DNA from 2 places in the Paraburkholderia sp. GAS199 genome. Region 1 is predicted to be linked to the other one. Evidence: riboswitches for the same ligand, from Rfam matches in the RefSeq annotation. Region 1 holds a riboswitch; the other holds the start of a gene.

Region 1 (15,998 bases):
GCGAGACCGTGGGAGCGGCGACCTCCGAGCGCACCGGTTCGACGCACAACTCGGTGCTGCTCGCCCACGACGCGGCAAGTGGCGTGCTGCGCCTGAATGGCGAGAAGTACTACAGCACCGGCACGCTCTACGCCGACTGGATCGGCGTCGCGGCGCATGACGACGAAAGCGATATCAACGTGGTGATCCCGGCCACCGCGCCAGGCGTCGAACGGATCGACGACTGGGACGGTTTCGGTCAACGCCTGACCGCGAGCGGCACGACGCGTTTCACCAACGTCGCGGTCGCCGAGGAATGGGTGCTGTCGCGCTACAAAGCGTCCGAGCCGCGCCGCAACTCGTTTCTCAGCGCGTATTTTCAGGCTGTTCATCTGGCGACGCTCGCGGGTATCGTGCAGGCCATCGTGCGCGACAGTGTCGCGTTCACGCAAGGCCGTACGCGTACCTTCGGCGTGGCCGGTCAATCGAGTCCGCGCGACAATCCGCTGGTGCAACGCGTAGTGGGACGGCTTGCGAGTCTCGCTTATTCGACGCGCAGCATTGTCGAGTCCGTGGCGCACAGCCTCGAAGCCGTGCATCAGAAGCGCGAGCAGGGCATTGCCACGACGGACGACTACATCGCCGTCGATGTCGAGGCTTTCCAGGCGCAGCAGATCGTGATCGAGCAGACGCTCGAAGCGGCGAGTCTGCTGTTCGAAGTGGGCGGGGCGTCGGCAACCAGCGAAACGCGGCGCTTTGATCGGCATTGGCGTAATGCGAGAACGATCGCTTCGCACAATCCGGCCGCGCAACGCGAGGCCCTGATCGGGCGTTATCACCTGAACGGCACGCCGCCGGAAGAGCGTTTCAGCTTGCCGCATGCCGGCAGCACGATTCTTTCCGCCACCGCAGCGAACGAGAGCGAGCGTCGGCCCGCTTTTGCCGATGCGGTCGTCGAGGTTGCATCCCAGGAATGAGTACGCTTCCCATTTTCAGCATTGCCTGACGTATGGACTATGCTCGATTAACGGCGTAAATCCATCTGATGCAGGGAGGCGAAGATGCAAGGCGATGCCAAGGTACTCGAATATCTGAATTCGCAATTGAAGAACGAGCTGACCGCGATCAACCAGTACTTCCTGCATGCGCGCATGTACAAACACTGGGGACTGGACGCACTCGGCAAGCATGAGTATGACGAATCCATTGGCGAGATGAAGCATGCCGACCAGCTGATCGAACGTATTTTCATGCTGGACGGTCTGCCGAATCTGCAGGATCTGCACAAGTTGCTGATCGGCGAGGAAACCCAGGAAATCCTGGAGTGCGATCTGAAACTGGAGCGGATCTCGCAAGCCACCTGCAAGGAAGGCATCGCTTATTGCGAAACGGTGCGCGACTTCATTTCACGGGAAATTCTCGTGCACATTCTCGATGAAACGGAAGAACACATCGACTGGCTCGAGACCAATCTCGCGCTGATCGACAAGGTCGGCATCCAGAACTATCAGCAAACCGGCATGGGCTCGGTGGAATAACTTCGCCAGCCGCGCGGCGTTTCGGACAGAATCGCCTCGCACCGGTCGCCCGTCCGCTTCGATTCATGCGCTGCGCACCTTTTGGGTGCGTCAGCACGTGTCTTCATGTCTTGATGTACATTGATAACCCGGCAGCACTGCCGGACCCCACACCGTCTCCCTGCAATACGCGTCACCGACGTGATGGGTTACCGTCGCCGGTAGTAGTCGTGCGTGGTTTGTGCATACCCAAGGAGCACACAAGTGCCAGACAATATGCGGGAAACGGGCGGCGGCCGCGCCAGCCTGAGTGCGGGTGCCGTGGTAGTGAGGCTCGGTGTGATCGGCGTGGCGGTACTCGCCGTGGCCGCCGCCTTCGCCTATACGGGCGGTTGGCTGTCGCCCGACCGGCTGACCCAGAAGCGGGTCATCGACGCCTTCGAGGCGACCAACGGGCCGCATCCCGGCTTCAGACGGAATCACGCCAAGGGCGTGTGCGCCACGGGCTATTTCGATAGCAACGGCGCGGCCAGTGCGATTTCGAAAGCCGCGCTGTTCGCCCCGGGCAAGGTGCCGGTGGTGGGCCGCATCGCGTTCGCGGGCGGCATGCCGTTCATTCCCGACGAACCCGCCACCGTACGCAGTCTCGCGCTGCGCTTCGTGCCCGCCAGCGGGCAGGAGTGGCGCACCGGGATGATCAATATTCCGGTCTTTCCGTTCAGAACGCCGCAGGCGTTCTACGACCAGATGGTCGCCGTGCTGCCCGATCCCGCCACCGGCAAACCCGATCCTTCGAAAATGCAGGCGTTCGTGGGCGCGCATCCCGAGTTCGGCGCGGCCATCTCGCTCATCAAGGCGCGCCAGGTGTCGTCCGGTTTCGCCGACGCAACCTATAACGCGCTCAACGCTTTCCGCTTCGTCAATGCGAGCGGTGTGGCGACGCCGGTGCGCTGGTCGGCGGTGCCGGTTCAACCGTTCGTCGCCGCCGGCGCGGGCGGTCCCGCCGCCGACAAGAACGCGCTCTTCGATGCGCTGATTGCCCAGGTGGTGCAGCATCCGGTGCAGTGGAAACTGATCCTCACGCTCGGCCAGGACGGCGACGTGACGTCGGACCCGACCGTGCCGTGGCCGGCCGATCGCAAACAGATCGACGCCGGCACGGTGACGATCGACAAACTTTCGAGCGAGGACGACGGCCCCTGCGTCGACGTGAACTTCGACCCGATGGTGCTGCCCGATGGCATCGAAGCCTCGGACGACCCGATCCCGAGCGCGCGCTCGGCGGCTTATTCCCGGTCTTTCACCTTGCGCGAAGGCGAGCGCAACGCGAAGCCGCCAAGCGCGGTTACGCCGCAGGAAGTCAACGCGGGAGGTCGGTCATGAGCATTCAAACCACGGGTTTTCCGGCAACGTCGCGTATTCTGCATTGGCTCATGGCCGTGCTCATTCTCGCCATGCTGTTCATCGGCGTCGGCATGGCTGCGTCCAATACCGGCCAGTACAGCACGCTCGTGTCGATCCACAAGCCGCTCGGCATCGCGATTCTGATTCTCGCGGCGCTGCGCCTCGTGAACCGGCTGATCAATCCGCCGCCGCCGTTGCCCGCCGATCTGCCGGGCATCCAGCGGTTCGCGGCGCACGCGTCGCATCTCGCGCTGTACGCGTTCATGTTCGCCTTGCCGCTCGTTGGCTGGAGCATGCTGTCGGCAGCGGGCTATCCGATCGTGCTGTTCGGTCCGCTGCAACTGCCGCCGATCCTGCCGAAGAGTCCGTCGGTCTACGCGAGCTTGCGTGAGCTGCATACCGTGCTCGCATATCTGCTGTTCGCCACGGTTCTGCTGCATTTCGCGGCGGCGCTGTTCCACGGCTTGATCCGGCGCGACGGCGTGCTCGAAAGCATGACGTCGGTGCGCGTCGGCAAATAAGCGCGAGCCCGGCTCGCGCGGTTCACGACGTTCGCGCTTCTAGAAGCGGTCGACCCGGAATGGCGCCGGGTCGACGAGCGTTTGTGCGCCCGTCATCATTTCCGCGACCATGCGGCCGGTGATCGGGCCGAGCGTCAGGCCGTGATGCGCGTGACCGAAGGCGAACCACAAATCCCGATGACGCCTGGCCGGTCCGATGATCGGCATCATGTCGGGCGTGCAGGGACGGCGGCCCAGCCACGGTTCGTCGTCGACACGTTGGCCGAGCGGAAACAGCGTCCGCGCGATGGGCTCGACGGCCGTCAGTTGATCGGGCGTCTTCGGCGCATCCCGATGCCCCAGTTCCACGCCGGTCGTGAGCCGGATACCGCGCGCCATCGGCGTGATCATGTAGCCGTTCTCGACGTCGAGCACCGGATGATTCAGGCGCGCTTCACCCTCGGGCGCGTAGTGCATGTGATAACCGCGCTTGACCGCGAGCGGCAGGCGGTAGCCGAGCTTCGTGCTCACCACGTCGGACCACGGACCCATCGCCACCACGGCCGCGCGCGCGTCGATCCGGCCTCGTTCCGTGTCGACCGTCCAGCCGGGCTGCAAGGTGGTCGCGTCGCCGATCAAAAATTCGCCGCCGAGTTTTTCGAACAGCCCGGCATAAGCCGTGACCAGGGCGTTCGGGTCGCTCACGGAATCCGACGCGGTGTAGTGCAGCGCGCCTTGCAGCGATCCGCGCAGCGCCGGTTCGATCTCACGCAGGCGCGCCGCGTCGAGCGAGTCGAACGCGACGCCGAATTCCGCGTGCCAGCGCTCGGCGTTGCGTGTTTCCTCGTCGCGTACCTGGGCGCTGCGGAACACCTTCATCCAGCCCGACTGGCGGATCAGGTCGCTTGCACCCGCGGCGGCCGCGAGCGTGCGATGCTCGCTCACGCAATGCTCGATCAGCGTCGCGTATGAACGCGCGATCGCGGCATGGCGCGCGGGCTGCGAATGGTGCCAGTAGCGGACCAGGAACGGCGCGAAGCTGGGCATCGCGCGCGGGTGATAGCGCACGTCGGACGAACGGTTGCGGGCGTAGCGCAGCAGCGTGCCGAGTTCGCGCGTGAACGCGTACGGATAGACGCCTTCGCGCTGGATCAGGCCGGCGTTGCCGAGCGACGTCTCGTTGCCGGGCCGCTTGCGATCCACCAGCGCCACCGAGCGGCCGCGCTGTTGCAGATGCACGGCGATCGACACGCCCACAATGCCGCCGCCGAGCACGACGGTATCGAATTTCTTTGCCATGTTTCCTTGCCTTCGGACGCGCCGCCGACGCGGCGCGAGCGGATGGATTCTGCGCTCGAACGGACCTGCTCAGGCAAGCGCCGTCACGGCGATCTCGACATCGAGACCGGCCTTCATCAGTAAGGCCTGCACGCATGCGCGGGTCGGCGCGGCGCCGGCCGGCACCCACGCGTCCCACACGGCGTTGAATTCGTCGAAATGCTTCGGGTCGCTCAACCAGATATTGGCGGTGACGAGCCGCGTTTTGTCGACGCCGGCCGAAGCCAGCAGCGAGTCGATGTGGGTGAGAATTTCCGTGGTCTGCACGGTGATCGACGCGCCGGCCGTGTCGGGCACCTGTCCCGCGAGATGCACGATGCCGTTGGCAATCACCACCTGGCTCATGCGGGCGTTGGTCTGAAGACGTTGAATCGGATTGGACATGATGGTTATACCGTCGAAGGACCGGTGTGACTTTCACCGGTCGAGTTGAAAATGGGCGGCGCCGTGACGATCGATTTGAGCGACGGCGTCGGTTGCGTGAGCTTGCTCAGGTCCGGGCGCGGACGACGCAGCGCGGGTACGGTGTCGAAGGCCGCTTCGAAAGCCTGCGCGACGGCGAGCGTCTTGCGGTCGCCGTGAAACGGGCCGACGATCTGCAGGCCGAACGGCATGCCCGCATGATCGACGCCGCACGGCAGCGAGAGCGCGGGGTGCGTGGTGAGCGTCACCACGTAGGTGAGGGCAAGCCAGCGGTAATAGTTTTCCTGCGCGCGGCCTTCGATCTGCGCGGCGTAAAGCTGCTGCCACGGAAAAGGCGAGACCGGCGTGGTGGGCGAGAGAATCACGTCGTAGCGCTCGAAGGCGGACTGGAAGCGCCGGAAAATGCGCGTCTGCTCGGCTTGCGCCCACGCGCTGTCCGAGAGCGTCATGGTCGCGCCCATTTCGTAGTTGGCGCGCGTGTTCGGCCCGAGCGCGCCGGGATCGCGCTCGTAGGTGTCGCGCAGACCGGCCACGAAACTCTCCGCGCGGATCACGTCGAAACAGCGGTGCACGTCGCCGAGATCGAAATTCACCGGCTCGCACGAGTGGACCATCGGCGCGATGGCGGCGATGCGCGAGCGGAAGGTGGCGCGGATCGATTCGTCCACGTCGCAGCTGCCGAAGTCTTCGGTGTAGCCCACGCGCAGCGACGCCAGATCCAGGTTGCCGGGCGTCGCGAACGAGAGCGCATCGACTTCGTAGCTGAGCGGATCGGTGGCCGAGAGGCCGGCGGTCGCCGCCAGTTGCAACGCCGTTTCGCCGACGGTGCGTCCCAGCGGGCCGACCACCGAGATCGGCGTCCAGCCGAGCAGACGACGCGAGTTGGGTACGAGTCCCGCCGACGGCCGGAAGCCGACCACGCCGCATTTGGACGCGGGAATACGCAGCGAGCCGCCGGTGTCCGAGCCGGTGCAGACCGGCAGCATGTCGCAGGCGAGGGCGGCGGCCGAGCCGCCCGACGAACCGCCCGCGTTCAGTTCCGGATTGAACGGATTGCCGGTCGCGCCCCACACCGGGTTGCGCGTGTTGGCGCCCGCGCCGAGTTCGGGCACGTTCGTCTTGGCCACCAGAATCGCGCCCGCCGCCCGCAGCCGCTCGACCAGCAGCACGTCGCGCGAGGGCACGTTGCCGCGCGACGGTGGCGAGCCATAGGTGGTCAGCAGTCCTGCCGTGTCCTCGAGGTCTTTCACGCCGAGCGGCAAGCCGTGCAGCAGCCCGAGCGGTTCACCGTTCATCACGGCCTGCTCGGCGGCTCGGGCGGCGTCGCGTGCCGCGTCGAAACAGGTGGCCGTGATCGCGTTCACGGCCGGGTTGATGGCCTCGATCCGTGCGATGCAGGCGTCGAGCAACTCGACCGGCGAGATTTCTTTCGCACCGATCATGCGGCGCAGTTCGACAGCGGAGCGGCTGACCAGGTCGGCGTTTTCATTCATGAGGCGCAGTCCTTCTCAAAGATCCATTCAGAGCAGCTTCGGATTATCGGCAAACGGCTTTCAATCGAGCGCTTCGCCGGTGCGGTCGCGCAGCCAGATCACCGGCACGAGCGAGATCGCGCACGCGGCCGCCACATACCAGGCCGGCGCGAGCGGATTGCCGGTCCGCGCGACGATCCAGCTCGCGATGAAGGGCGAAAAGCCGCCGAAAAACGATGCGCTCACCACGTAAGTCAAGGCGATGCCGGTGGCGCGCACTTCCTTCGGAAACAGTTCCGGGATCATCACGAGCACCGGCACGATCTGTCCGGCGACGAAGACCGCGAGGAAGGCGGAGACGAGGCACAGCATCAACATGGAAGGATAGGCGCCCAGCAGCGCGAACGCCGGATAGACCGACAGCAGCAACACCACCCGCGACGTCACCAGCACATGCTTGCGGCTGACGCGATCGGCGAGCCGGCCGGCGAGCGGCGCCGCGACGAACAGCGTGAGCGAACTCACCACGCCCGACACCACCGCTGCCGTCGACGACAGATGCAAGGCGCGCACCGCATGACTCGGCAGAAAGAAGGCCGTGATGTACACCGACACCGAGCCGCCCAGTTCGGCGAACGTACCGAGGATCGTGAGCTTCAGATGCGTGGTGAGCGCCGCCTTGAGCGCGCCGTTTTTCGGCTTCGGCGCCGAGGTGGCGGCACGCTCGTGCGTGAGCGTTTCTTCCAGACGCCGGCGGATCAGCATGCCGACCGGCGCCGCCACGATGCCGAGCAGAAACGGCACGCGCCAGCCCCATTCGAGCACCGCCTGCTTCGGCAAGCTGACGTTCACGAGCGTCGCGACGAGAGCGCCGAGCGCCAGCCCGAGCGCGGTGGCCGCGAAATTCCAGCTGGCAAAGAAAGCGCGCGTGTTGTTGCTCGCGTATTCGACCAGCAGCGTGGTGCCCGGACCGAACTCGCCGCCCGCGGCAAAGCCTTGTATGAGCCGCGCGGCCAGCACGATGAAGGGCGCCGCCATGCCGGCCATGGCGTAGGTCGGCGCGCAGGCGATCAGCGCGCAACTCAGCGCCATCAGCATGATGGTGAGCACCATCGCTTTCTTGCGGCCCACGCGGTCCGCGTAGGCGCCGATCACGATGCCGCCGAGCGGCCGCACCACGAAACCGACGCCAAACACGCCGATGGACAGCAGGAACTGGTTGACCGGCGACGCGCCGGGGAAAAACAGCTGGCCGATCTGGATCGCGAAGAAGCTGTAGATCGTGAAATCGTAGTATTCGAGCGCCGTGCCGAGAGTGGTCGCGACGATCACCTGCCGTTTGGTCAAGCTGGGCTTATCTAGTGCGAGGGTTGACACGTGCGCTCCTCGGTTGGGGAATTGACGTGAGTTATCATATACGAGAAAAAATAAATTCTCGTATACGAAAAAACCCTTCTGAATTCGTGTCGTGGACAAACCCCCTATGCCCAACAAGGCAGCCTCCGATTCACCGTCAGCCCCGGCGGCGCAGATCGATCACAAGTCGGTCGGCGCGCGGCTGCGCCAGGCGCGCAAGGCGCGCGGTCTGACACTCGCGCAACTCTCCGAGCAGTCCGGCATCGCCGTTTCCACCATTTCGAAGAGCGAGCGCGGCGATATCGCGCTGACGTACGACAAATTCGCGGCGCTCGCGCATACGCTGAAACTCGACCTCGACGCGGTCTTCGGACGTCCCCGGCGCGGTTCGGTGACGCCGATGACGCCGTCGTTCACGGCGTCCGGCAAACAGATGATCTACGACACGCCGAACTACGAGTACGGCATGCTCGCGAACGATCTCACCGGCAAGCGCATGGTGCCGATGCGCGCGCATGTGCGTGCGCGCACACTCGCCGATTTTCCCGATTACATCCGCCACGCGGGCGAGGAGTTCGTGTTTCTGCTCGGCGGCACCCTGGAGTTGCGCTTCGAGAATGGCAAGGTGTTCACGCTCAATCCCGGCGACAGCCTGTATTTCGACAGTTCAGTCGGGCATGTCTATCTGAGCGTCGGCGAGGGGGAGGCCGAGGTGCTGGTGTGCTGCGTCGACACCGACGACGCGCGGCCGGCGGGCGCGATGTAAGCGCGCCATGCCGTGCGCCGCGACCTGTCAGCGAGAGGGCGGTTGAGTTTCCTTCAAGGCTTCGACCAGCTCCATCAACGCCACCGGCTTCACGAAATGCCGCTCGAAGCCGGCTCGCGCGGAACGTTTCAGGTCTTCGGCCTGGCCATAGCCGGTCAGCGCGAACAGGCGGAGTGCCGCGTGCTGCGGCTGCTCGCGCAGCGCCACGGCCAGTTCGTATCCGTCCATGCCGGGCAAGCCGATGTCGAGAACGGCGACGCCCGGGCTGAACTGCGCGGCCAGATCCAACGCCTGCACCGGATCGGATGCGGTGATCACGTCGAAGCCTACGTCGGTGAGAAAGGCTTCCATGGAGAACAGGCCGTCGAGGTTGTCGTCGACCAGCAGGATGCGCGTGTCCGGGCGGGCAGACAACGGCTCGGGAACGCGGATGCGTTGCGGCGCCGCGTTGGCGATCTGGCTGCCGGTTGCCAGCGGCAACGTCACCGTAAAGGTGGCGCCTTTGCCCGGACCTTCGCTGCTTGCGCGCACCGAGCCGCCATGCAGTTCGATCAGATTCTTGACCAGCGCGAGGCCGATGCCCAGGCCGCCTTCCGAGCGGTCGATGGTCGTGCGTCCCTGTTCGAAAATCCTGAACAGCTTCGGCATGAGTTCGGCGCTGATGCCCACGCCGTCGTCGCTGATCGAGACGGTCACATGACTGCCCGTGGTGCGTGCGCTGACGCGTATTTCGCCGCCGACGTCGGTGTATTTGGCGGCGTTGTTGAAGAGATTGCTGAAGGCCTGGGTGAGGCGCGTCAGGTCGCCGTAGATCTGCGCGCCGTCATCGGACAGCATCACCGACAAGCGCTGCCGGCGCTGCTCCACGAGCGGGCTCGCGGCTTCCACGGCGCGCGTGATGACCGAAGCGATACGCAGACCTTCGCGCTGCAGTTCGATCTTGCCGCGCGTGATGCGGCTGACGTCGAGCAGATCTTCGACGAGGCGCGACAGATGCGCGACCTGCCGCTCGAGAATCTCGTGGTATTTGTCGGCGGCGTTGCCGTTCTCGCGACGGATCAGTGCGAGCGCGGTCGAGATCGGGGCAAGCGGATTGCGCAGTTCGTGACCGAGCATCGCGAGGAACTCGTCTTTCGAACGGTTGGCTTCTTCGCGCTCGTGCGCGGCGCGCGCGGCCAGAATGCCGGTTGCCGCCTGCGAGGTGGCCGCACGCAAAAAAGCGATCTGGTTGACGGTGGGGAAGGCGGCGTTGACGGGATCGTTGAGCGCGCCGAACCAGATGCTGCCTTGTCCGGAGCTGAAACCCATGCTGAGCCGGATCACTCTGACCTGACCGATCGGCGTGTCGCACAGATTCACTTTCGTGCCGATAGGCAGCCGGCGCCATGCGGCGATGGCGTCCTGCCAGTGCTCTCTTTCGTCCGTGCTCACCGTCGCGCCGCGCACTTGCAGTTGCACGAGCGGCGTGGTTTCCGGCAGCAGCGGGACGTCCACGTAGCAGATATCGAGCGGCACGATCCGCTCGATGGCCTGCGTCATCAGCGCGACAATGGCGTTGCCGTCGCGGCCGGGCCACAGCGCCGGCAGCGCGAGCAGGCCCATGAGGTCTCTCAGAGCGCTCTCCGGGCTCTCGTTGTGGTAACGGTCGATGCTCATCAGGTGCGTTTGTTCATGACGCCGGAATCGCTGGCTCGCTGCGTCAGGCGCCGGCCTGGTTCTGGGCTTGCGTCTGGGCTTGCGTCTGAGTCTGCGTCTGGGTCTGTGACTCGGTTTGCGTGCGGCGGGCCTTGAGTTCCTTGAGCATTTCAGACGGCGGAATGAAGAACGGGTTTTCCTGCACGATTCCGTTGATCAGCGTGAGCGGGTGCGTGCGCAACACGTCCATCAGCATCGCGCCGGACAGTTTCGCCATGTCGTAGACGCACACGGCGGGCTGCCGGTTGCGTTCGATGATCTCGTTGACTTCGGCCTCGTACTCGATCAGATCCGGCGCGCTGGCGAGATCGCCGAACGCCCAGTCCATATTGCCCATGATGCGCAGCCGCGAAAACCCTGCGTCGCGTCCGGAACCGGTGAGGTGATCGACCATGCGCAGCATCTGCTGTTTGTCGAAACGGCCTTCTTCGTCGAGATAGGCTTCTGGCCAAGTCACGACTTCGAGCTGACCGCACGCTTCGCAATGCGCGACGTCGATGCCCGCCGCGGCGAGCCTCGCGCGGTGATCTTCCGCGAGATTGGGCGCGACGATATGGAAGTTCTTCTCGCCGGATTCCACGGCCTGCCGGTAATACGGAATCAGGGCTTCGTATTCCTGGTCGCGGCTGTCGAAGAACGCGCAGACGTGGTACGCGTCCATCAAAGTGCCGGCGATAGCGATGCGATCGTCCATTGAATGCCCCTGGGTGACGGCGGGTCGTGCGGTCTGATGACGGGAAGTGGCAGCCCGAAGGGCGCCACCCGTCCCGAATCGGGCAACGCATGCCTATGGTATGGCATTGCCCGCTGAAATATGCTTTTTTCTGCTTGCCGTGCGGATCAGAACATCGGGTACTGCTGCGGATACAGCGCGGTTCGCAGCGCCAGGCCACCGAGCACGACGAAGATGACGGCCGCCAGAATGTGCACGGCCTTGGTCGGCAGACGGTCGGCGAATTTGTGACCCAGGTAGATCACCGGCACGTTCGCCAGCATCATGCCGAGCGTCGTGCCGGCCACCACGCCGAAAAACTCGTGAAAGCGCGCGGCGAGCGCGATCGTCACGACCTGGGTCTTGTCGCCCATCTCGGCGAGAAAGAACGTCAGGGCCGTGGTGCCGAAAACGCCCATCGGATGTTTGGTGGACACGGCATCGGCGCCGTCGAGCTTATCGGGGATCAGAATCCAGACGGCCATCACCGCGAACGAGGCAACCACCGCCCAGTTCAGAATGGCCGGGCTGAGAATGCTGGCGAGCCACGCGCCGAGCGCGCCGGACGCGGCATGATTGATCAGCGTCGCGACAAACACACCGAGAATGATGGGGATGGGTTTGCGATATCTCGCGGCCAGCACGAGGGATAGAAGCTGGGTCTTGTCGCCGATCTCAGCGAGGCCGACCACGCTGGTCGATACGAGGAATGATTGCATGTATTGTGGGCCGGGCCGCTCTATAAGAACGCAATGACACGCACTCCGGCGACCCGGTCAGGTCGGAATGCGAGTCATCGGTCTTGCCAGGCAAAGTGCTGTGCACGCCATGGCGGTCTGGCGACCTCCAAGTATGTTGACGTGCACCCTCGAACATTGCAGTCGAGGCGGCTACTCCCCAATGAGAGCCGCGATTCTACCGCGCCGTCAGCGAGCGGCGCAACTTACGCCATTAATCGGTTCGCGGCGCGTGGGGTGGGGCGCGCGCACTTCAATGAGAGCGCCGCGCAGCCGGATTCACAACACCTGCAGATGCTCGGCGAGAATCACGCAGCCGATGCCGATCAGCACGACGCCGCCCGCCAGTTCCGCGCGTCGTCCCACCACGTTGCCGATGACGCGGCCGAGCAGCACGCCGATGGTCACCATGGTCGCGGTGGCGAGGCCGATGGCCGCGGCGGTGGAGTAGATGTTGACGTTGACGAAGGCGAGGCCGGCGCCGACCGCCATCGCGTCGATGCTGGTCGCAAAACCGGTGAGCGCAAGCAGCCAGAACGAATGGGCGGTTGGTTTCGTCTCGTGAGTTTCGCTGGCGGAAAAGCTGTTGAAGATCATGCGCGCACCGAGCACGCCGAGCAGCGTGAACGCAATCCAGTGATCCCAGGCCGATACGTATTGTGCCGCGGCGCGGCCGAGAAACCAGCCGATCAGCGGCGTCAGCGCTTCGATGACACCGAAGATGAGGCCGGTGCGTAGCGCTTCGCGCCAATGCGGACGATGCAGGGTCGCGCCTTTGCCAATCGCAGCCGCGAAGGCGTCGGTGGACATGGCAAAAGCGAGGAAAAGCGTTGCAACAGGGTTCATGAGAGAGGTGGCTCGTGGTCGGGCGGAAACCGCGACACACCGCCGCGCCCGACCGGTCGCGTGGTGTGTCGATGGTCTTGCCAACTAAAGGGCTGCCTGCACCACGGTCTGGCGACCGAGAATGTTGACGCAGGCGCTTCTGGGTAGAAGCCGGCTACTCCCCAAAGACAGCACGAGCTTATCACGTCAGAAAGCTTTTTGTAATTAAACTGGCCTTACGGGTCGGCAATACGAGTCGGCCAAACGCGTGGCGCAGCGTTCAGGCCGCGCGTTGCGACATCCAGCGCCGGTAACGGCGCGTGCGGCATGCGTCGGTGGCCTGTTGCAGAAGCAGGGCGCGCAGCGGGGACACCGCCGGGTCGGTCGTTTTGCCGAGACTCAGTTTGCGCAACTGGAACTTGACGGTCGCCATGTTCGCGAGCGACGCCAGCGTCTTGTTCCTCCAGACGATCGGCGGCAGTTCGGGCGCGCTGTCCTTGCCGCTTTTCCAGTCCCGCGGCAGATCGGGATGGATCGCGAGGGCCGTGCCCACGCCGACCATCTCCACGCCGCTCTCCACCACCTGCTGCGCGACCTGCCGCCGCCGGATGCCGCCCGTCACCATGACCGGCATCCTGGCGACCTTGCGGATGTCGCGCGCGAATTCCAGGAAGTAGGCCTCGCGCGCCAGAGTGCGGCCGTCGCGTGCTTCGCCCTGCATGGCCGGCGCTTCGTAGCTGCCGCCGGATAGTTCGACCAGGTCCACCTGCAACGCGCCGAGCCACTCGACCACCTGGCGCGCGTCGTCGGCCGTGAAGCCGCCGCGCTGGAAATCCGCCGAATTCAGCTTCACGGCAACGGCAAACGCCGGCGACACGGCGTCGCGAACCGCTTCGACGATGGCCAGCAGCAAACGCGCGCGGTTCGCCAGCGAGCCGCCCCACCGGTCGGTCCGGCGGTTGGTGAGCGGCGACAGGAACTGGCTCAGCAGATAGCCATGCGCCGCGTGGATTTCGACGCCGGTAAAGCCCGCCTGTTCCGCCAGTTGCGCCGTGCGGGCGAATCGCGCGATCACGTCGTCGATGACTTCCTGCGTCATGGCGAGCGGCGTATTGAAGCGTTTGGACAGCTTGCCCAGTTCGAGCGGAATAGCGGACGGCGCCCATGTCGGCTGACCGAGGCTGGCCTGCATCTGACGGCCCGGATGGTTGATTTGCAGCCAGAACTGCGCGCCGCCGGCGCGGCCGGTCTGCGCCCAGCGGGAGAATTTCGCCAACTGGCCGGCGTTCTCCAGCACGACGCCGCCGGGCCCCGTCATGGCGCGGCTGTCGACCATCACGTTGCCCGAAATCAGCAGGCCGGCGCCGCCGTTCGCCCACGCCGCGTAGAGGCGCATGAGTTTTTCGGAGGGCGCGTGATCGGCGTCCGCCATGTTTTCTTCCATGGCCGCCTTGGCAATCCGGTTCGGGATGACCGAACCGTTGGGGAGAGTGAGTGTGTCGAACACGTTCATGGGACCACCTCGATTGATCGTGCTGCACACTCTAAGGTTGAAGTGAAGTTTAATGTCAAGCGCTTTCGGTACGTGGACCCCGAGCGCCCGCTTGACCGCTTTTCGACTCGCGGATTAAAGTCGGCTTCGAGGTTTGCGCCATCCGGCACGAACGGCGCAACGCAGTCTTCACGGAGTATCGAGCCAATGAAAATCGGGGAACTCGCGGAACGCACCGGGCTTGCGCCGTCGCGCATCCGCTTCTATGAGCGCATCGGTCTGTTGAAGACCGTTCAACGCGAGTCGAACGGCTATCGCACTTATCCCGCCGAAGCCGCGCTGGTTCTCGATCTCATCACGAGCGCGCAGAAGGCCGGCTTCAGTCTCGACGAGATCGCCATGCTGCTGCCGCCCGATTCGGCGCAGTGGCAGCACGCCACCTTGCTCGACACGCTGCGTCTGAAGGTGCAGGACATCGAAGCGCTGGAGGCTCGCCTCGCGCAGAGCAAAACACATCTCGTGTGGCTGATCGAGGAGATCGAAGCCAGGCCCGCGGAGATGGATTGCGCCGCCAACGCGAAGCGCGTGTTGTCGCGCATACAACGCGGCGAAGTCGGCCGTCCGGTTCTCGCGAGCAAGGACGTCAAGGTGCTCGGCAAAACAAGCCGCCGCGCGGTCCGGTCCCGCTAGACTGCAATCGGCCGGCGTCGCGAATGAAGCTTCGCGCCACATGACAATTCGGTAATCTGCCGGTCGGACTCGCGTAAGCCCGTACCCGCTAAGCTCGAATTCATCCTCTATTCCAACTTCCAGGCTCGGGCGGCTGAAGGCCGGTGTGATGCCGCTTGATGCCGCACCATGGCCGCACCAAGCCGCGATGCCCGCGCATGGCGTCCACGCGATGGCCGACCCGGTGCGCGCCGGAGAACACGATGAATCAGCTGGCATCAATACGGATCTTCGCCAAAGTCGCGGAGTGCTTGAGTTTTGCCGAGGCGGCCAAGCAACTGAACATGTCCAACTCGGTCGTGACACGCAGTCTCGCGACGCTCGAAGAACATCTCGGCGTGCGGCTCGTCAATCGCACGACGCGGCATGTGTCGCTCACCGCCATCGGACAGATGTACTGGGAACGCAGCATCGAATTGCTGAGCCAGCTCGACGCCATGGACGAATGCATCGCGTGCGCCGTGGGACAACCCACGGGCTCGCTGCGAATCGCCGCGTCGTCGCTTTACGCGACCACCGACCTGCCGGATGTCCTGGCGACGTATCGTGCGCTGGAACCGCGCATCCGTTTCGAGCTGACGGTGTTCGACACCATGAGCGACGTGGCCGTCAGCGAGTTCGACGTCTGCTTCAGCGCGGAGCGGCGCTTGCGCGATTCGTCGCTGGTTTGCCGGCCGCTCGCGCAGATACGCGATGTCATCGTCGCCAGTCCTGACTATCTCGCGCGTTGTCCGGTGCCGTGCACGCCGGGCGAACTCGCCTTGCACGACGTGCTCGTCGCGTCGGATGCGCCGAGCCGTTACTGGGAGTTTCGCGACACGCACGGCACGCAGCGTGTCGTCGTGCAGCCGATCATGAACATACAGAGTCCGCAGGTGGTCAAGCGGGCCGTGCAGGCGGGACTCGGCATCGCGCGCCTGTCGCGTTCGTTCGTGCGCGACGAACTGGCCAACGGCAGCCTGCAGGCATTGCTCGACGACGCGCCCCTGTGCGACGACGAACGCACGGTCTGGCTGCTGTATTCGAGCCAGCCGCGCATGGCGGTCGCGTTGC
Region 2 (15,998 bases), on a different contig from region 1:
GCTCGGCGTGCAGATTCTGCGGCAGGAAGCGGAACACGTCGGCCTCAAACCGCAGTTCTCGATCATGGATTCGGACGACTGCTTCGGCATGATCCAGGAGCAGGTCGGTTCGACGGACAAAGGCTTCATCCGCAAGATCCAGTCGATCATCTCGCTGTGGAAGAACGGCCTCATCATGCCCGAGCAGGCCATCGCGATTGCCGCGAACGAAGACGAGCATCAGGCGGCGATCGTCTACCGCAATTACGTCGCCACGCTGCACGCGTATCAGGCCGTCGATTTCGACGACCTGATCCGTCTGCCCGCCGAACTCTTCGCACAGAACGAGCAGGTGCGCGAGCGCTGGCAGAACAAGCTGCGCTATCTGCTGATCGACGAATACCAGGACACCAACGCCTGTCAGTACGAACTGGTGAAACTGCTGGCCGGCCCGCGCGCGGCCTTCACGGCGGTGGGCGACGACGACCAGGCCATTTACGGCTGGCGCGGTGCCACGCTCGAAAATCTTGGCCAGCTCAGCAAGGATTTTCCGAAGCTGCATCTGATCAAACTGGAGCAGAACTACCGCTCCACGGTGCGCATTCTCACCGCCGCGAACAACGTGATCGCGAACAATCCCAAGCTGTTCGAGAAGAAGCTGTGGTCCGAACACGGCATGGGCGACACGATCACCGTCACGCCGTGCAACGACGAAGAGCACGAGGCCGAATCGGTGGTGTTTCGCCTGTCGGCGCACAAGTTCGAGCGGCGTGCGAATTTCCGCGATTACGCAATCCTGTATCGCGGCAATTTTCAGGCGCGCATCTTCGAACAGGTGTTGCGTCGCGAGCGGATTCCGTACGTGCTCTCGGGCGGTCAGTCGTTCTTCGACAAAGCCGAAATCAAGGACATCTGCGCGTACCTGCGTCTGATCGCCAACGCCAACGACGACCCCGCGTTCATCCGCGCGATCACCACACCACGGCGCGGCGTCGGCAATACGACGCTCGAAGCGCTCGGCTCGTTTGCCGGGCAGGCCAAGGTGTCGCTGTTCGAAGCGGTGTACATGGGCGGCATCGAAGCGCGTCTGTCGCCGCGTCAGATCGAGCCGATGCGCGTGTTCTGCGACTTCATGCAGCGTCTCACCGATCGCGCCGAAAAAGATGCCGCCGGCACCTTGCTCGACGAACTGATGGACGCGATCCACTACGAGGCGTATCTGTACGACGCGTTCGACGAACGTCAGGCGCAGGCCAAGTGGCAGAACGTGCTGGAGTTCATGGAATGGCTCAAGCGCAAAGGCACCAAGGCCGAGCCGGCCGGCGCAGAAAATAGCGAGGCAACCGGCTACGACACCGCCGACGGTTTCGGCGACACGGGCAAGAATCTGCTCGGCCTGATCCAGACGGTCGCGTTGATGTCGATGCTCGAAGGACGCGAAGAAGACCCCGACGCCGTGCGGCTTTCCACCGTGCATGCGTCGAAGGGACTGGAGTATCCGCACGTGTTTCTGGTGGGCGTCGAGGAAGGCATCATGCCCCATCGCGGCGGCCCCGACGACGAGCCGATCGACGACGCGCGCATCGAGGAAGAACGCCGCCTGATGTATGTCGCGATCACGCGCGCGCAGCGCAGTTTGCATCTGAACTGGTGCAAGAAGCGCAAGCGCGCGAGAGAGACGGTGGTGTGCGAGCCGTCGCGTTTCATCCCCGAAATGCTGCTCGACGACGCTCCGCCGCCGACGCCCGAAGAAGCGCCGATGTCACCGAAAGACCGGCTCGCGAGTCTGAAGGCGCTGTTGCAGAAGCCTTGAGCGCGTCGAGTGTGGCTGGCGTATGAAAAAATCCCTGCCCGTGTTGCCACGGAGCAGGGATTTTTTATGCGGAATGCAGCAGTGGACGCGGCTTATTTGACGGCGCTCACCATGTAATCGACGGCGGCTTTCACGTCCGCATCGGAGGCGTTGGAGCCGCCTTTGGCCGGCATCGCGCCCTTGCCGTGCAGTGCATAGTTGTAGACCGTGTCCATCGGGTCTTTCAGACGCGGTGCCCACGCGTCCTTGTCGCCGAACTTCGGTGCGTTCAGCACGCCGGCCGCGTGACACGCCTGACAGACCTGCTGATACAGCGCCTTGCCCGCCTGCGATGCGTCCGCGCTCTGCGTGCCGCCGGCGGCCGGCGCCGCGGCTTGCGGCACGCTCGCCATGGCGGCCATCGCGGCGGCGGCCTGCGCCGCGCCTGCGTCCGATGCGCCGGCGGCAGCCGCACCCGATGCCGCCGCGGCACCCGACGCTGCGGCCGCACCCGCGACGGGTTGCGCCGGTTCAGGGAAGCTCGCGCCGGAATTGTTCGCCATGTAGACCACCGCGCGGGCGATTTCGAAGTCGCTGTAGTCGTCCGGGCTGGTGCCGCCGCGCGGCGGCATCGCGCCCTTGCCGGCGAGTGCCGTGTGCCAGAGCGTATCGAAGCCTTGCGAGATGCGCGGCGCCCAGTCGGCGGTATTGGTGAACTTCGGCGCGCCCGCCGCACCCGACGCGTGACACGCCGAGCAGACTGCCTTGTAGACTTCTTCGCCGCTCTTGTAGACGCGCGGCGCATTGGCGTCGCGAATGTCGACCTGAGCGAACGGCTTGATGCGAGCGGTGACTTCGGCGTCGGAGAGAGAGTCGGTGCCGGCGCCTGTGCGCGTCGAGTTGTCGACGTAGACAGCCAGTAGAACGATGATGACGATCGGTACAGCAAACCCGGCGATGATCGCGGCGATGAGCTGTGCGGGGGTCTTGATCGGGGCTCCGTGTGGTGCTTCGCTCATGCTTGTCTCGTCTCCGTGGGTATGTGAGCGGTACAGCGTGACGGCAACTTCTTGTTCTTTAATCAGCCACGGACGATTATAGACGCAAGATTTCGACGACGGCGAGGACCGCGGCGCGGTGTTCAGCAGGCGTTTACCCGCATCGCGAGGCGCGTCGGCGAGTGGCCTCAAAGCGCCGGAAACCGCGTCGCAGGCCGTCCGGTGGACGGTTCAGCCGAAACCGGGTATCCTTTCGGTCTCGCTTTGGCGTCGCTTCCGTTCAGGTTGCCGCGCTTTCGTGTTGAAGCGCCCGTAGCTCAATGGATAGAGTACTGCCCTCCGAAGGCAGGGGTTGCTGGTTCGATCCCAGCCGGGCGCACCAATTCTGGTCAAGTCTCAACGCGGTTTTCCCCCGTCTTTCCCATTCCAGTCTTACTCGAGACCGCAAGCCCGCGCGCCGCTCACGCATCGCCGCGAACAGCAGCCGTCGTTCCACCGACTGCCGCCCGCGCCGACTCACGCAGTCAACTACGCATCAAACGCGCACCAGCAGCTTGCCGAGATTCTTTCCTTCGAACAGGCTGTTCAGCGCTTGCGGCAGCACGTCGAAACTGTCCATATAAGTTTCCTGGTAAACGATTTCACCGTTCTTGACCCACGGCGCGACCGTTTTCAGCATCTCGTCCATGCGGTAGACGAAGTCGCGCGCGAGGATGCCCTGAATCGTGGCGCGCTGAAACAGCATGTGTTGCAGGAAGCGCGGCGCGAGGTCCGGTGTGTCGAGGCCGCCGTCGTACTGCGCGATCGCGCCGCAGATCACGATGCGCGCGCGGCGTTTGATGAGCGGAATGACCGCGTCGGTGACCATGCCGCCCACGTTGTCGAAATAGACATCGACGCCGCCGGTCGCCGCTTGCACGGCCGCCTGCAAACCTTCGAGCGTCGGATGCGCGCGGTAATCGACCGCGCCATCCAGTTTGAGCGTGTCGGTCAGGAATGCGCATTTGTCCGGACCGCCCGCGATGCCGACGACCCGGCATCCCGCGCGCTTGCCGAACTGCGCCACCAGCGAGCCGACCGCGCCCGCCGCGCCGCTCACGACGAGGGTGTCGCCGGGGCGCGGCTTGCCGGCTTCCATCAGGCCGAACCATGCGGTGCGGCCGGGCATGCCGAGCACGCCGAGCGCGGTGGAGACCGGTGCGGCGTCCGGGTCGAGCCGCGTCAGTTCGCTATGGTGACATTTGGCGTACAACTGCCAGCCGCTGTAGGCGGATACCCAGTCGCCCGCTTTGAATAGCGGACTCGCCGAGGCCACCACTTCGCCCACCACGCCGGCGCGTTGCACGATGCCGAGCGGATGCGGCACGTCGTAGGTATTGCGCTCGTGCTGCTGAATGCGGATATACGGATCGACGCTGACAATGCGCGCGCGGATCAGCACTTCGTTTGCGGCGAGCTGCGTGTCGATCTCGCTTTCGCGCAATTCATAATGTTCGTCGCCGACGCGGCCTTCGGGGCGCTTGACGTAAAACCACTGGCGGTTCTGGTAACTCATGTGAGGACTCACTGCTGTCGAATACGGTTGTCGATCTTACCAGTGGCGCGCTGGCCGCCTGTCATATGTCGAAGCTTGTTGAAAGCACGATGCGCCGTTAGAATCGCCCGGTCATTGGGGAGTAGCCTTCCTTCATTCCTTGAAGGAGAACGCGTCAACATACTTGGCCTGCGGGTCATGGCGCGTTCGACCGGGTTGGTTTGGCGAGACCATTGGCGTACTGCTTCGTTCTGGTCGGACGGGTGGCGGTGCGTCATGGGTTCGTCACTATCGTCCGACCACGGAGTTGCCCTGTGAATCATCGTCGTGCCCTGTCTGTTTTCCCGTTTGTTTGCACGATGCACCGCCCGTTGCGCGGCATGCCGTTTGCACGTCCGTTCGCCGTCACGTCCCAGTTCACCATTGCGCTTTCGTTTGCGGGGAGCCGCGCATGACCGGTCTTCTGTTCGAACTCGCCATCATGCTGGTGATCATTCTGGTGGCGGCGGAGTTGTTCACCAATGCGCTGGAGCATCTCGGCGAGCGTCTGAAAATTTCCGAGGGCGTGACGGGTTCGCTATTCGCGGCGGTGGGCACGGCTTTGCCGGAGACGCTCGTGCCGCTGCTGGCTATCGCCGGCGGCACGACCGACAGCGCGGTCAATCAGGAGATCGGCGTCGGCGCCATTCTGGGCGCACCGCTGATGCTGTCCACCCTGTCGACATTCCTGATGACACTCGCGATTCTCGGCTCGCGCGGCGTCACGGGTTGGGTGACGCCGGAGCGCACGGGTTTCACGCGCGACCTGAATTACTTTCTGTGCGCCTTCGTGCTGGCGGCGGTGGCGATGTACGTTCCGCACGAGCAGATGCTGGTGCGGGCGCTTTTTAGCGTAGCGCTGGTCGGCGTCTATGTCACCTACGTGGTGATGACGTTCCGTGCGTCGGATCAGCTGGTGGACGCTGGTCACGGTACGGAAGCGCCAGGCAAAATGCTGCTCTCGCGGATCGGCATTCCGACGAATCTCGCGACCATTGCCGTGCAACTGGCGCTCGCCGTCGCACTGCTGGTGTGGGGCGCGGAAGGTTTCATCCATGGCGTGCGCGGCGTGTCACAGGCGCTCGGCGTGTCGCCGTTGCTGCTGTCGCTGCTCATTATTCCGATCGCGACAGAGTTGCCGGAGAAGGTCAACAGCATCCTGTGGATTCGTCGCGGCAAGGATACGCTCGCATTCGGCAACATCACCGGCGCGATGGTGTTTCAGGGGACGCTGCTGCCGGCAATCGGCATCTTGCTGACGCCGTGGACACCGCGCATCGAAGTGGTGACCGGCATCGTGATCACGCTCGCCGCCGCTGCATGGTTGCGGCTCAACGTGCGCGAACGCGGCGTGCCGGTGTGGGCGTTGCTGGTGAGCGGCGTGTTGTATGCCGTCTATCTGGCAATCACGCTGACTCGCTGAAGAATGGGATCGGCGGGAAGATTCGCCGATCCTCGCCGACTGTTTTACGCAGCCGAATGACGATGAAAACGCGACGATTACCGCAAGCTTTTAAACCCGGAGTGAGTGCACCCGCAACCGAACGCAGAAAATGCCGCTTGAATGGCCGATGAATTCGGGCGCTGGCGGAAATGCGCTGGTTCTGGTCCGGTTACAAAATTTATCTCTGTTCTTTTACGGGACGTTTGCTAGTATTTCTGAACGACGTTTCTCGCTGTTCCCGTTGCGCCTCCCGCATAGTCAATGCGGCGTCCGTGTGTTGCTGAAGGAGCGTCCATGCCCGCCATGTCTTCCGTCACGCCATCCAGACAACGCTTCTTTTCTTTGCGGCAACCCGGGTTGCGCTGTGCCCGCTCGCTTATTTTCGCTTCACGAAAGAAATAAAGTTTGAGTTGTCGCGATTATGAATCGGCTAATGTCGGTCTGAAAAATCACGCGGTGTCGGGCAAAAAAATCACAATGCCCTCTGCCTTTTCATAATCGTCGAATGGCAACGAACTGCACTCGCGTACAAATGAAAGTTTGATAGACGAGGCGAAAAAATGGCCGTTCTGCGTTTGCCTGGATCCGCAGCACTTCTCACCACCGTCGGCCTCGCTTTGTCGCAGCCGGCGCTCGCAACCGAAGGCGGAATCGGCCGGCCGATCACCGGTATGCAGGTCACGCCTTATGCCGGCGTCGTGCCGCCCACCAGCGACTGGGTCGTATCGGCCAGCACCATTTACTACGAAGGTTCGCTGGGCGCGAGCAAATCCATTCCGATTGCCGGAACGGTGACGGCGGGCATCAATGTGACGGCGATCTACACCATCGTCAGCGCGATCAAAACCTGGGGCATCACCGTGGGCGGCTGGAACTTCGCGTCGGTGTTCGGCGTGCCGTTTCAATACACCGACATCTCGTCCTTCCACGGCATCCTGCCGAACGATTCCAACACGCAGTTTGCCGACGTCTTCTTCGCGCCGGTCGTGGCGGGCTACCACCTGACGAAGACCGACCATGTGTCGTTCAGCGTGCAGATTTACGCACCGACGGGCGCTTACAGCACGACCCGGCTGGCCAATGCCGGGCAGAACACGTGGACCTTCACGCCGACTGTCGCCTATACGAAGCTGTTCCCGAAGGAGTCGATCGAGCTGTCGTTGAACTACGGCATCAACTTCTACACGCCGAATAACGACACCCACTATCACAACGCGCCGTTGAGCGTGCTCGACTTGCTCGCGCTCAAGCGTTTCGCGTCGGGCTGGGGCGTGGGCGTGGTGGGCGGCTACATCCAGCAACTCGGCGGCGATTCCGGCGGCCTGGCCGACATCACGGGCGGCGACCAGGGGCACTCGGTGGGTCTTGGTCCGGTGGTCACCTGGTCGGGCAAGGTGCAGAACACGCCGTTGTCGGCGTCGCTGCGTTGGGTCAATGAGTTCAACGTGAGCAAACGGCCGAAGGGGAATGCGGTGCTGTTGTCGGTGAGTGCGACGTTTCAGTAACGACCATCGAATACCGTGCCTCTTGTCTTGGAAGCAACGCGGGCCTACAGATTGCGCCGATCTGGAATCGCAAAATCAATCCTGCCCGCGTTGGTAAAAACGCTGCTCGACCGGCACGTAGAATTCGTCGAGCGATTCGGGCACCCGAGCGTTGAAACCCAAAACCTGCTTCATCCACGCGCTGCTACGGTTGAAATTGCTGTAACCGAACAGGCGAGCGTAGTCGAGTTGCGGCTTAAAAAATGGACTCGTGAATGTCAACGTCAGGGCACGTCGTGGGGCGTCGGTGGTGTTGCGTCCGGTTGCGTGCCACATGCGTGAATCGAACAGCAGAACCGTTCCGCGCTTGCCAGTTGCACGTGAGGCCTCGGCATAGAACGCTTCGTCGCAGGGTGGTTGTTCTGTGTTTTGCGAATGACCGAGGACATGAGTCGCGCCGTTTTCCAGCGTGAAATCATCGAGCATCACGAGTGCGTTCAGCATGAAGCGCCGCGTGTCGGAGCCGAAACGAATATCACGGTGTACATTCTGAACGTAGGAGCGCGTGTCACGCTCGTTTATGACACCACCATACGAATTGAGAATGAAGTTGCCGTTGAAATACGCTTTGAAAAGCGGCTCGAGGGTCGAGAGTTCGGCCAGTAGTTCGACATAGCAGGCATCGTCCATCAACAGATGATGAAGTGTGCCGGCGCTGTTCTCCGAGACACCATTGCGTTGCCGGATTTCGTCGCGTCGGGCGAGTGACGCGGGCAACGCTTCCACTAGCGATGAAATCAGTTCCGAATGGATCAGATTAGGCACTACGGTCCAGCCTGCTGTCGCAAGCGCAGCACCATGTTGAGTGTCGATCGTATTCATTTTGAAAAACAGAAAGCTGAAATGGGAACGTTACGAGCGTTCGGCCGCGAGCACGGCCATCGAGATGACGTCCTGATAGCGGCCGCCTTTGAAGACTGCTTGCCGCATCAGCCCTTCCGCGCGAAAGCCGACCTTCTCGTATAACTTGATCGCGCGTGCGTTAGACGCGAGCACAGTTAGCGAGATTCGGTGCAGATTGAGATCGTCGAATGCATGGGCCAGGATCGAGCGCGTTGCGATCTCGCCGATGCCTTGGCCACGTGCCGACTCAACGCCTATCTGGATCGAGAATTCTGCACATCGGTTCGTCCAATCGATGTTCAGCAGATAGGTCACGCCAATCGCTTCACGTGCAGGCGCAAGGCATATGGCAAGCCGCACATTATTCGAGCGGGCGCCAAGATAGTTGTCGAACCATCTGTCGTCGATCTCCGGTCCGACGTGCCGGAAGTTACCGCCAAGCAGTCCGACCAGAGCCTGATCGGCACGCCACGAGTTGATGACAGCAAGATCGTCGCGTTCGATTTCTCGCAGGAATATCTCGTTGGTAGTCACGTCAGTCGGTCGATTAGGTGCTGTGCGATCGGAGCAAGATCTTCTGGCGTCAGTCGTTGGTCGCAAGGTAGGAAGAGCATCGCGTTGGGCAATTGACGTTCGAAGGCCGGCGCGCCGGGTGTCGTTTCGATGTCGGGCCAGTACGACGGCGTATAGATACGCATCGAACGCAGCAATTCGCGCAAACCGGCAGTGGCGCCCAGAAACGGGTAGCAAAGCGGTACTGCGTCGCGCCGATAGCGTAACGGCAGTTGGTTGTGTTGCCGCAAGCGCTCGTGCAAATAGGTGAAATTTGCGACTCGCCGTTCGCGCACGTAGTCGTAATCGATACTTGCTAGCATGCGGTGAGTCAGTGCCGACATCCGCAGCGGCTCCTGTTCCTTCAGGCTATCTTCGGCTTTTGCGTAGGCACCGTAGCCGGCTTCAGCATCGTGTGCGAGACGCTCCAGCAGATGAGTGCATCGCCGCAACGAGTTCGGGTCGACATCGACAGGCGGCTCGACCCGCTGTTGCGTGACGAGATGCCCGCCATCCGGCACGCCAACGAATTTCCGCGGCGAATAGAGCGTCGCGAGGCAATGGCGAGGTTTTGCGAACATAGCCTGAGCGTTGTCGATCACCACGCAATCGGCCGGATATCTTCCGAGTATCTCGTCGACCTGATCATCACAAAGGCCGAAGTAATTCACGTAAAGCAGCCACTCGCCGTGCGCAAGCGCAGTGGAGCGTGGTCGAAATTGCGCATCGAGCTCGTAGCGCCTGACCGATATTCCGGCCATTCGCAGCGGCTCGATCATGGCGTCACAAATGTACCAAGGCATCCAGACGGCGGTGGGACGGAGTGTGCGCAGCAAGGCGAGAAAAGCGGCGCGCGACGACTGGAAATGCAACGCGCCTTCGTGCAGAAGGCCGCGGTTGCGCGGCATTTCAAGCTCGAAATATCCGCCGATTGCACGGGAAACGGGCAGGTTCATGCGATCACTTCAACGGCGAGCATGTCACGCACCCGATCTCTGGTATTGAACATCAGCACATCGAGGATCGAGAGTGCCGGTTGAAATGCTGCACCAGATTGCTCATAAGCACGGAGATTGGGTTCGATGAACGCTAACTCGATACCGCGTGCAGCGAAGGTGTCGGCGTCGTACAGCGCGCGGCCACCTGGCAGGTTCAGATAAAGATCGGCTTTTTCCATGGCGCAGATGTCGATCACGCGGCTCGCGCCTCTCAGTTGCTCATTTCCGTATTGTGCGGAGGACGCAACGAATTCTGTTTCCAGTTCGAGGTAGTTGCAGACTTCAACGACCGTGTGCGACGCAAGCATGGCGATATGTTCGACCGGCGCGGACAGAATTTCCCCGATCAGTTCGCTGATGCGCGCATAGTGCGGGGCTTTTCTGTACGCGTGACGGATAGATTCGAGCAACTTGCGCAACCAGCGGTCGCGCGGCTCGATTAAAACTTCGTTGATCTTCAGCGACGGACTTGCCCCGGCCAGCGGGATAGTAATGTATCGGGCTTCGCCGTTGAGCAGCACACGGTTGCGATTGATCCAGCCGTTCTTGATGAAATTCACGTCGTCATAGAAGACGAACTTGTCGGCCGCCGCCGCCAGCTGAAAATAGCCGATATACGGAAACAGATACGGCTGCATGATGGCGAGCTTCATGGCGTTCAGCAATCTGCGATCAGTCCAACGATGCGGTCGATCATGTTGTCGGTTAGCGCAGGGAAAATCGGCAGACACAACACCTGCTGCGCGGCGGCATATGCGACCGGCAGGTTTTCACGGCTTGCCGAAGGGAGCCCGCGATAGATCGGAAAGTCCGAAATAAGCGGATAAAAATAGCGGCGCGCGTAGATGTCGTGATCGCGGAATTTCTGATAGAGCGCGTCGCGGCTGATGGGGAATTCCGGTGTGACGAGAATCGGGAAATAGGAGTGGTTCGCCACTTTTTCGCCGGTTTTCGGCAGGCAGCGAATGCCTGGAATTTCGCTCAACCGGGTGCGATAGGTCGCGTCGATCTGTGCGCGACGCGCGAGCGCTTCGTCGATATGCTGAAGTTGCAGCAGGCCGAACGCTGCATTGATCTCGCTCATTTTGCCGTTGATGCCGGCGGCCACGACCGTCACTTCGTCCACGAAGCCGAAGTTCTTCAGGTGGTCGATACGTTGCTTGGTCTTGGCGTCCTGACAAATGATCGCGCCACCTTCGAAGGTATTGAAAACCTTGGTCGCGTGAAAGCTCAGGACAGCCAGATCGCCGTGTTCGAGCACGCTACCGGTATCGGTCTGCACACCAAACGCATGTGCCGCGTCATAAATCACCTTCAGGTTGTAGTTGTCGGCAATCTTCTGAATAGCCTCGACGTCGCAAGGCTTGCCGTAGCAGTGCACAGGCATGATCGCGGTGGTTTGCGGCGTAATCGCCGCTTCGATTCGCGCGGGATCGAGATTCAGCGTGTGCGGATCGACGTCGGCGAACACCGGTTTGATGCCGTTCCACACCAGCGAGTGCGCGGTCGCGACAAACGAATAGGGTGTCGTGATGACTTCGCCGGTCACGCGCAGCGCCTGTAGCGCCGTAAGCAGTGCAAGAGTGCCGTTCGTGAACAGTGCGAGATGGCGCACGCCGAGATACTTGCAAAGCGCTGCTTCGAATTGTTGATGAAACGGGCCGCCATTGGTCAGCACCTTGCTATCCCAGATCTGCTGGAGATAAGGGATAAATTCTTCGAGCGGGGCAAGGTGAGGCTGCGTAACGTAGATACGCTCGTCGGTTTGAGGCTCGAGAGCCCGAAGCGGTACGGCTGCGTTCATTTGCGATCCCCTGTTTCCGTTTGCGTGCCTGCTTCGCTAACCGAGGCCATGGCGTCTTCGGTCGATACCTCGAATGCCGCGGCGGGCTGGCCGTCGCACCAGCGCTGCCACATGATTCGCAACGCACGAGACAAACCTGCTGCAACCATGTCGGGGCGGAATGCGGCCGATGCCATGCAGCGTTGACGCAACCCGTTTCTGAGTTCTGCGAGCGCTTCGATGTTGGAAGACAACGCCACGCCTTTTGCGACGAAGTCTGCTTTGTCTGCTGCAACAAATTGCTGCAACCCGACGTGCGACATCCAGGTAGCGCCAGCGCGACTCGGAAGCGTATCGCCGGCAATCGTTAGCGTGGGAACACCCATCCACAGAGAATTGAGAACCGTGGTCGAACCCGTGTAGGGGAACGTGTCGAGACAGATATCGACGTGAAAATGTTGCTGAAGATAGACGGGCACCCTCGAACGACGCCGGAACATGAGGCGTTCGCGATCAATGCCTGCATCAGCAAACCATTCAATCAGTAACTGCTCATCGTCTTCGTTGCCGATAGCGCCGAGCAACATCCGCGATGACGGCTGGGCACGTAACAATTCGGCCCACAGCGCGATGACGTCGGCGCGCAGTTTATTCATGCGGTTGAAACTGCCGAAGGTCACGTAACCGTTGTGCATCGCAGGCAGGATGTTGACAGGCGGAGCGCTTTGCTCGGGCAGGAACGACGCGTTCGCCGGCAGGTGAACCATCGTTTCGGAGAACATCCGCTCCGAATCGCCGAACGGCACGCCGAACCGGTCGGTGATGTAGTAATCCATCGCGCTCAGGCCGGTGGTCGCGGGATATCCGAGCCAACTCACCTGAATCGGCGCAGGTTTCCTCGCGAACGTCAGAAGCCGGTTGCGCCCAGTGTGACCAGAGAGGTCGAACAGGACATCGATTCGCTCTTCGCGGATCTTGTTTGCCAACTGTGCATCCGCCATGCCAGTAATCTGGTGCCATTCAACAGCAAACCCGCGTAGAAGTTCGGTGTAGTCGTCTTCCACGACGTGATTGCTGTAAACGTGAAGAGACACACTGGGATCACTCGCCAGTTGCTCCATTACCGGCAAAAGGTAGGAAGCAACGGCATGCCGGAACAGGTCGCCGGAAACGAGTCCGATCTTCAGTTTGCGGTTCGGCACGCGCTTGTTTACGTGAGCAGGCCACTGTGAGCGCACGGGGGCTTCATGGTGCTCGGCGAATTTTGCGTGTTCGGCGAAGAGCACGTTCTGATCGATCGCGGGATTGTGGGTCAGCGCGAACAGGAAGTTGTCGGCGGCAATCGCGTCTTTCGGATTTTTTTCGACCGCGATACGGAAGCTCTGCTCCGCCTCGGCCACGAGGCCAAGATCCAGCAGCAACACGCCGAGCGTGCTGTGTGCGCTGGAATTTTCCGGCGCCAGTTCGACCGCGCGCCGTGCTGCTGCCAGGCCTTCTGCAACCTGACCTTGGTGGACCAGTGCCATGCCGAGGATACGCAGCGCTTCGGCATGATTCGGATTGATCGCCAGCGACGCCCGGCCGACCTGTTCGGCCTCTTTATACAGTCCCTTCAGGCGAAGCGTGTCTGCAAGAACCGCGCGGCTTTCGAGTTCTTCCGGTAGCAGTTCGGCCGCTTTGCGCAACGGTTCGAGTGCTTCGTCATAGCGGCCCAGCCGATGCATCGTGATGCCGAGCCAGCGCCACGCGTTGCCATCCGCAGGGAAGCGACTGGTGAGTGACCGCGCCAGTTTGACGGCTTCAGAATACTGGCCGCGGTTGTAAATCGCCGTGAAGCGATTCGTTTCCTGCTGGCTGACGCGCCTGCCGGAGGCGATATTGGTCTTCGCGGCGGTCGCCTTCGGCGCCTCGACTTCGGCGTTGGTGCCAGCGCCGGTTTGCGCTTCAGTCGTCTCGTGCGGTACGGGAACGGTTTGAACAATTTTGCCCGGATTCGCCAGCTTCACGATCAATCCGTCGATAGCCGGGCCTTTGACGCCGAGTTTCTGCGCCATCTCCAGCGCGATCCACGCGGCCGCGGACTGGCCTGCTTCGCTCAGGGCGTTGATATAGCCGACCCAATACTGGCCGTTGAGCGGCTGGACACCCAGGCCATGCTGGAACAGCGGCACGGCGTCTGCTGCTCTGGCTGTCTGGGTAAGCAGTACGGCGAGGTTGTACAGCACGTCGCCGTGATTCGGATTCGTATCGAGAATGATGCGATACAGGGCTTCGGCGTCGTCGAATTCGCTTTTGTGGTGGTGGTCGAGCGCCGTTTGCAAGACGAGCGCAATGTCTTGCTCGAGTTGTTGTTCGGGCGTTTGGGTTTCAGCCGACGGCTGCTCGTACAGAAGAGTCATGGTCTCAGCGCGGAATGATCTATGAAAGAAATTGTGCGACGAGGCCGGCGTTTCCGATGCGCGGAGATGACGGTAAAAAGGCCGCCTGTTTGGCGTATGGGCAGGCCGGCGGGAGCGCGCCGGCAAGAAAAAAGCCCGCACGAGGCGGGCCGAGGGAACGAGCGCGCCTCACTTCGGCGCGTAGTTCTTATTGTTGGGTGAAACGGTCACCTTGATCATTTGAGCGAGTGACCGCTTGCGATTCAAGCACTTACATCCGGGCGATTCTCTGATATTCGCCGGCAGCTTTGGTACGTCCGATCGCTGCTTCGAACTCCACTTGCAACTCGGTCTGGGTGACTTCCGCGTCGGCCAGCAAGGCGGCGTCGATCGCCTGAATACGGCGGATCATGTCCAGCGCAGCGGGTTCCTGATCGGCGCTGAGCGACATCAGCAACGGCGAGCGGGCTTCGGTGAGACGAGCCGCTTCCGGCCAGTCGGCAAGGCCGGCCGCCTGTTCGATTTCACGGGTGATAGCAAGTACGCGCTCGACCAATTCCGTCTGGTTCATTTTCAGCGGCTCCTAACGATTAGCTCTTGTTGGTGGCCAGCGCGCCTGCGCTGTTGGTGCCGCCGAACAGGGCCGTAAGGTACTGCGAGTTGTTGTTCATCGTCGCCATCAACGTGTTCAGTGCGGTGAATTGCGCCTGATACTGGTTCGTCAGTTGCGTCGTGTAGTCCGCCAGCGTGCTCTGTTGCGCGGTGATGCTCTTCAGATCGGCGTTCAACGCGGTGTTGCGCGTGTCGATGATGCCGCCAGTCCGCGTAAAGTTCGTGATGGCGCTGTTCAGCTGTTCGCCGATCCCGTTGGTCGAGTTGAACAACGAGGCGACGGTCGCCGGGCTAGTGGTGAGGGCCGTGCTCAGCTTGGTAGCGTCGCTCACGACCAGCGTTCCGTCGGCCGGATCGTCTTTCAGGTTGATACCGATCGACGCCAGCGTGGTGGCGTTGCTGCCCGATCCAACCACACCGCCGATGATCGTCGCGAGATCGTTCTTGATGGTCTGCAGGGTCGAATCGCCGATCAGCGGGCCTTGCGAACTCGCGCCGGCGGAAAACGAGCTGAGCGAGGACATCGTCGTCACGACGGTGTTGTACAGGCTCACGAAGTTGTTGATCGCGGTGGTTTCCGCCGTGGTGTCCGCCGCGATATTCAGCTGTTGCGTGGTGCCGACGGAGTCCGACGTCAGGTTCATCGTCACGCCGGAAATCGCGGTCGTGATGGCGTTGCTGGAGCTGGTCGCCGCGATGCCGCCAACTGAGAACGCCGCGTCCTGAGCGTACGCGCTTTGCGTCCACGCGTTATTGGTATCCGACGAAACGATGGTGGACGTGCCGCCCGTCGTGCTGGGCGTCGACGTCACGCCGAGGCTCGACAAGCCGTTGTCGGTCGTGACGTTGCTGGTCGACACGTTGATCGTGTTGGCCGCGCCCGTGGTCGACGAACGCAGCACCAGGTGGGCGCCGTCCGTGCCGGTGACGACCGTCGCCGTGACGCCGGGGTTGTTGCTGCTGGCGTTGATCGCCGAGGCGATGCCGGCCAGCGTATTGTTGGTGTCGTCCAGACTGATGTCCATGGACTTGCTGCCCACGCCGATCGTCAGCGTGCCCGTGCCGAGCTTGGTACTCGCGCCGAAGGCTGCGGACGACAGGGCCTGAGAACTGGCGATTTGCGTGACGGTAACGGCGTAGCTGCCTGCCGATGCGCCGGCGCCGGCCGTTGCCGTCAGTCCCTTGCCGGTCGCGGTTGCCGCGAAGGTGGACAACGTGCTGCCGTTGGCGAGACCCGCGATGCCCGACTGCAACGCGCTCAGCGCGGAGCTCAATGCACCGTAGGCCGACAACGTAGTCGTGTCCTTGGTTTGCTGCGCCGTGAGAGCCGCGCTCTGTCCTGCGGTCTTCGCGTTCACGAGTGCCGTAACGAGCGTCGACACGTCCATCGACGAGTTGCCGGTCGAGCCGCTGATGATCGACTGTGCTGCCGACGCCAGCGCGGAATTGGCGCTAGCTGTAGAAGACGTGGTTGAGATCGAGGACATGCAGAGGCTCCGGGC

What was found. A riboswitch is a leader RNA that binds a small molecule or an ion and turns the genes downstream of it on or off. The one in region 1 is predicted to bind manganese.
Region 2: it holds a riboswitch for manganese, as region 1 does, so the genes downstream of both, P3T18_RS10935 (sodium:calcium antiporter) here and mntP (manganese efflux pump MntP) in region 1, are expected to answer to the same signal.

What each region holds. Positions count from the first base shown of each region.
Region 1 covers NZ_JBNDMM010000006.1:361,094-377,091, forward strand. The annotation lists gene P3T18_RS23600 (acyl-CoA dehydrogenase family protein) at 1-956, shown strand, start outside; gene bfr (bacterioferritin) at 1,041-1,517, shown strand; gene P3T18_RS23610 (catalase family peroxidase) at 1,773-2,879, shown strand; gene P3T18_RS23615 (cytochrome b) at 2,876-3,421, shown strand; gene P3T18_RS23620 (NAD(P)/FAD-dependent oxidoreductase) at 3,461-4,699, opposite strand; gene P3T18_RS23625 (RidA family protein) at 4,769-5,122, opposite strand; gene P3T18_RS23630 (amidase) at 5,128-6,654, opposite strand; gene P3T18_RS23635 (MFS transporter) at 6,715-8,010, opposite strand; gene P3T18_RS23640 (helix-turn-helix domain-containing protein) at 8,117-8,755, shown strand; gene P3T18_RS23645 (hybrid sensor histidine kinase/response regulator) at 8,783-10,411, opposite strand; gene P3T18_RS23650 (MEDS domain-containing protein) at 10,455-11,144, opposite strand; gene P3T18_RS23655 (TMEM165/GDT1 family protein) at 11,291-11,881, opposite strand; yybP-ykoY riboswitch at 11,891-12,073, opposite strand; gene mntP (manganese efflux pump MntP) at 12,179-12,745, opposite strand; yybP-ykoY riboswitch at 12,756-12,920, opposite strand; gene P3T18_RS23665 (NADH:flavin oxidoreductase/NADH oxidase family protein) at 13,005-14,237, opposite strand; gene P3T18_RS23670 (MerR family transcriptional regulator) at 14,424-14,906, shown strand; gene P3T18_RS23675 (LysR family transcriptional regulator) at 15,149-15,998, shown strand, end outside.
Region 2 covers NZ_JBNDMM010000002.1:1,089,678-1,105,675, forward strand. The annotation lists gene P3T18_RS10915 (UvrD-helicase domain-containing protein) at 1-1,792, shown strand, start outside; gene P3T18_RS10920 (c-type cytochrome) at 1,885-2,790, opposite strand; tRNA gene P3T18_RS10925 (tRNA-Arg) at 3,076-3,151, shown strand; gene P3T18_RS10930 (NADP-dependent oxidoreductase) at 3,305-4,324, opposite strand; yybP-ykoY riboswitch at 4,429-4,600, shown strand; gene P3T18_RS10935 (sodium:calcium antiporter) at 4,755-5,765, shown strand; gene P3T18_RS10940 (SphA family protein) at 6,347-7,291, shown strand; gene P3T18_RS10945 (phytanoyl-CoA dioxygenase family protein) at 7,367-8,152, opposite strand; gene P3T18_RS10950 (GNAT family N-acetyltransferase) at 8,183-8,707, opposite strand; gene P3T18_RS10955 (hypothetical protein) at 8,704-9,681, opposite strand; gene P3T18_RS10960 (WbqC family protein) at 9,678-10,376, opposite strand; gene vioA (dTDP-4-amino-4,6-dideoxy-D-glucose aminotransferase VioA) at 10,382-11,527, opposite strand; gene P3T18_RS10970 (tetratricopeptide repeat protein) at 11,524-13,905, opposite strand; gene P3T18_RS10975 (flagellar protein FliT) at 14,156-14,455, opposite strand; gene fliD (flagellar filament capping protein FliD) at 14,475-15,983, opposite strand.